Regions from separate parts of the Pseudomonas cichorii genome, predicted to be linked through region 2. Evidence: riboswitches for the same ligand, from Rfam matches in the RefSeq annotation. Region 2 holds a riboswitch; the other holds the start of a gene.
The links. A riboswitch is a leader RNA that binds a small molecule or an ion and turns the genes downstream of it on or off. The one in region 2 is predicted to bind cobalamin.
Positions count from the first base shown of each region.

Region 1: linked by a shared signal. The riboswitch ahead of KGD89_RS14040 (TonB-dependent receptor) and the one ahead of KGD89_RS10290 (ABC transporter substrate-binding protein) in region 2 are both predicted to bind cobalamin.

Region 1 is NZ_CP074349.1:3,364,354-3,366,552, reverse strand. It holds gene KGD89_RS14040 (TonB-dependent receptor) at 1-1,350, opposite strand, end outside; cobalamin riboswitch at 1,459-1,664, opposite strand; gene KGD89_RS14035 (TonB-dependent siderophore receptor) at 1,729-2,199, opposite strand, start outside.
Region 2 is NZ_CP074349.1:2,308,559-2,310,757, forward strand. It holds gene KGD89_RS10285 (FecCD family ABC transporter permease) at 1-319, opposite strand, end outside; gene KGD89_RS10290 (ABC transporter substrate-binding protein) at 316-1,329, opposite strand; cobalamin riboswitch at 1,463-1,665, opposite strand; gene KGD89_RS10295 (FadR/GntR family transcriptional regulator) at 1,685-2,199, opposite strand, start outside.

The DNA.
Region 1 (2,199 bases), 1.1 Mb from region 2:
GATGTGGTTCTGGTCGCGGCGCACGCCGGTCACCAGCGACCAGCGCTCGGACAGTTGCAGGCGGTTTTCGGCGAACACGGCAAAAGTGCGCGTGGTGCTTTCGGCCAGTGGCCGGAATGCCGACTGGCTCTGGAAGTCGCCGGATGCCGGGCTCCATGGATCGATGAAGTCGCCGCCGACATCGTTGTAAGGCGAGTTGTTGCTGACGTCGAAGCGGATTCTGTTGTACTCGGCTCCAATCACCGTGCGGCTGTCCAGGCCGAACAGCGAATGGTTGAACGTGAAACTCTGGCGGTCGCCGATCTGCTCCTGGTCGTGCTTGATCTCCAGGTAGTCGCCACGCAACAACTGACCCTGAGCGCTGCTCCAGCTATAGACTTCGGCGTTGCGCCAGTGGCGGCGGCTCTTGATGTAGTAGAGCTGGTTGCTGGCGCTGACGTTATCGTTGATGGCCCAGTCGGTGTTCAGGCGGGTCCATTCATCGTTGTAGCGTTGCACGGCATTGCGCAGGTTGTAGTTTTTGTCGCGCAGGCTGTCGCGGTATCGGCCATCGATCAGCGGTGTGCCGAAGTAGTTCATCGGCTCGCTGTCGCCACGTTCGTGGGCGAGGGTGAAGCTCAGGTCGTCGGTGGCTTGCCAGCGCAGGGCTGCGCTCATGGCCAGGCTGCGGGAATTGCCGTTATCGACCCAGCCATTGCTTTCCTGCTGGTTCAGGGTAAGGCGATAGCTCAGGGTATCGCTCAGCGAGCCGCCGCTGTCGAGGCCCAGTTGCTGGCGGTCATTGGAGCCGTAGCCCAGGCGCAGGCGATTGCGGATTTCGCCCTCGAAAGGCTTTTTCGGTACCACGTTGATAACGGCTCCGGTTGCGCCTTCGCCATAAAGCACCGAAGCCGGGCCACGGATCACGTCGATACGCTCGACCATGAACGGATCGACCGGGAAGGTCTGAGTGCCGGCGCCGGTGTACAGGCGCGAGCCGTCGAACAGGGTCATGACCGAGGAATGCCCGGTGAAGCCGCGAGCGGATAGCGCTGTATTGCCATCACCGGGCGTTGCGATGCTGGTGATGCCCGGCGAGCGGCTGACTGCATCTTGAACGGTCAGGTTATTGCGGCTTTCGAGGGGCTGGCTGTCGAGGCTACTGGTGCTGGCGGGTGTTTCCAGCGCCGTAAGGTTCAGGCGCGAACCGCTGGGTGTCGGGGTTGCCAGATCGGTTACTGGCGTATCGGCGCTGCCAGTGATTGCGACCGAGGGCAGTGCCAGGGTTTGTGAGTCAGCGGCCAATGCATGGGACGAAAGCGCCAGACAGGGAAGCAGGCTCAGGGATTGAAGCAGAAAAGAACGGGACATGCGATTCCAGCCAATCAGGAATGAATGAATCCCGGAGGGAACAACGCATAGGGAATCGCAGGCGCAAAAAGCCCGCGAAGACCGGCCTGCGCCCGCCCACCGCGGGTTTGCCAAACAAGGTTGCAGGCCGGTCTCCGGGCTTGCGAGGGTCATGAAACATTCACCTTCCCATGCCTTGGCACAGTGGTATTTTGAATGCTTCGCTCGCTTACCGTTGCGGGGGCAGCGCCGGACTGATCACAGAGAGTGACGCACCGGCTTCCCGTTTAATCCCATGCACGGCGGCATGGGACACCTGAAACTGGCGCGCATCAAATCATTGAAGCTGGAAAGCGTCAATGGCTGATGTTGGTCGAGCGTTAGGGGTTTCGCGAAGACTTACCACCGATAACTGACCGCCCCCACCACACTACGGGTATCGCCATAGCGGCATGAGTTGGCGCAGTACAGGTATTTCTCGTTGGTGAGGTTCTGTGCCTTGGCGCTGACTTGCCAGTTGTCGTCCAGGTCATAGCTGATTCGTGCATCGAACAAGGCGTAGGCCGGGATCTTGCGATCCGTGACGCTGGGCGTGGTGTGGGTGGTGCCGACATAGCGCACGCCGCTGCCCACTGACAGGCCCTTCAGGCCCGCCGAGGCGAAACGGTAATCCAGCCACAGCGAGGCATTGTGATAAGGCGTGCCTTCGATGCGCGACCCTTCGAGCACTTCATCGTTGTCCTCGATGATATGGGCGTCGGTATAGGCATAGGCGGCGTTCATGGCCAGTTGTGGCGTCAGTTGAGCCTTGGCTTCCACTTCAAAACCGGTGCTGCGTTCCTTGCCGGTCTGCTCGTCGAAGTCCGAGCC
Region 2 (2,199 bases):
TCGAGGCGCCGGCGGAGATGCCCAGCAGGTATGGATCGGCCAGCGGATTACGCAGCAACGATTGCAGCACCACACCGGAAATCGCCAGCCCCGCGCCACAGGCCGCTGCCACGATGGAGCGGGTCAGGCGATAGTTCCAGACAATCCCCTCATCGATGGGGTCGAGCACGTACCCGGCCGCCCACAGTTTGTTCGCCAGCACCTGGAAGACCACCGGCAGGCTGATGCTGGTTTCACCGATGGCAGCGCCCGCCACGATGGCCAGCAGCAGAACTGCTGTCACCCATAGTATGTGGCCGAGCGCAGTGGCCAGCTTCATTGAGCGGCGTTGTAGCGATTGGCGGCTTCGGCCAGTTCTTCGATGCCAGTAAACAGCCGGATGCTGGCCTGCATGGCATCGGCATCGATGATCACGATACGGTCATGCTTGACCGCGTCCATATTGCGGGTCACCGGGTCGGACTTGAGGAATTCGAGTTTCCTGCGGTAGTCGTCGGCCGGAAAACGACGGCGATCCATACGTGCGATCACCAGAATGTCGGGATTGGCCTTGGCGATGGTTTCCCAGCCCACGGTCGGCCACTCTTCATCGGACTCGACGATATTGCGCATGCCCAGGTTATTGAGCATGAAGTCCGGAATGCCTTTGCGGCCTGCCACATAAGGGTCGATATCGATGTCTGCGCTGGAGAACCAGAACACTGCGGACACATCCCGCTCCTTGTTCTGTTTGACGTTGGCGACTGCATGGGCCAGACGACTGCGCAGCTCTGCAACCAGTTGCTGGCCGCGATCCTGTACGTCGAATATCTGGGCGAGCTGTTCGATGCTCTTGTAGATGGTGTCGATGCGGAAGGGCTCCAGGCGTGTGCCATCAGCGCCTACCAGGTTGTCCTTGCCTTCGCAGTCGGACGGCATGATGTAGGTCGGGATCTTCAAGTCATGAAACTGCTGGCGGGTACCGACCACGCCCTGGGCTCCGACCATCCATTCAAGCTGGACGGCCACCAGTTCCGGGCGCTTGCCGATGACGGCCTCGAAACTCGGGTCGTTGTCCGCCAGACGTTCGACCTTGTCGTTCTGCGCCTTGAAGCGCGGCAGCACATCGTTGAACCACAGCGAAGTGCCTACCAGCGTGTCGCCCAGCCCCAGTTCGTGAAGCATTTCGGTCCCGGACTGGCCGATGGTCACTGCCTTGCGCGGCGCATGCTCGAACGTCAGCTTCATGCCACAGTTTTCGACAGTGAGCGGGTATTGAGTGGGAGCGGCAAGGCTCAGGGTGGACAGGCTCAGACCGGCGATGAGGGCGGCAAGGCGGGGCAGTGACATGTAATGCGATCTCCGTTTCGTACGTGCAGGGCGCAATGTACAGACAGGAAACACATCCCCGGCACTGCGCCGAAGGCAGGGCAAGGCAGCCATGAACCGGCGCGCGGATGTCCTTCCCGGACACCCCGCCGGTCAGTGAAGTTGCAGGTCGGCAGGTCTCCTGACTGGCATTTCATCACCTGACTCCAGCCTTCCCGGGAATGAACTACCCAGTGGCCATGATGGAGTTGGCTCGATGCCTACAGTTGCGGGGGCAGTTTCGTTTGAGCTGCGCAGGTGCGAGGCCCTCGAATTCCCTGTTAGTTCCTCTCGGAAACCGACGGGGCGCGATGGTAAACGATAAGCCTTTTAGTGGCTAATCCTTTGCGCGAAGGCGTTGCAGGCAGTTGATCAGGTGCAGGCGCATCGCCGCCCTGGCCGCATCGCGATCCTGATGGGCGATAGCCGAGTAGATCTGCTCCTGTTCGCGCTGCTGGATGTGCGGGTCATCCATGAGCCGAGTCGTCGGCACATTGCCGAAACCGATCCGTGCCCTGGGCAGAATGCTGTTGCCCAGTTGGGTCATGACATCGGTAAAGAAGCTGTTGGCGGTGCATTGCACGATACTGCGGTGAAACTCGAAATCGGCCTGGGTCGTATCGGTTTCGTTCCGGTCGCAGCGATGCAACTCGTCTAGCGCCTTGCGTATGGCTTCCAGTTGCTCCGGCGTGCGCCGTTGTGCGGCGAGAGCGGCGGATTCCGGTTCAAGGCTCAGGCGCAGTTCGATGATGGCCGCTGCATCGGGAGGGCTGCCGGACAGGGTTTCCGGGATCTGGAAATCCCGTGGACGCGAAGCATCGACCACAAAGGTCCCGATGCCATGGCGGGTTT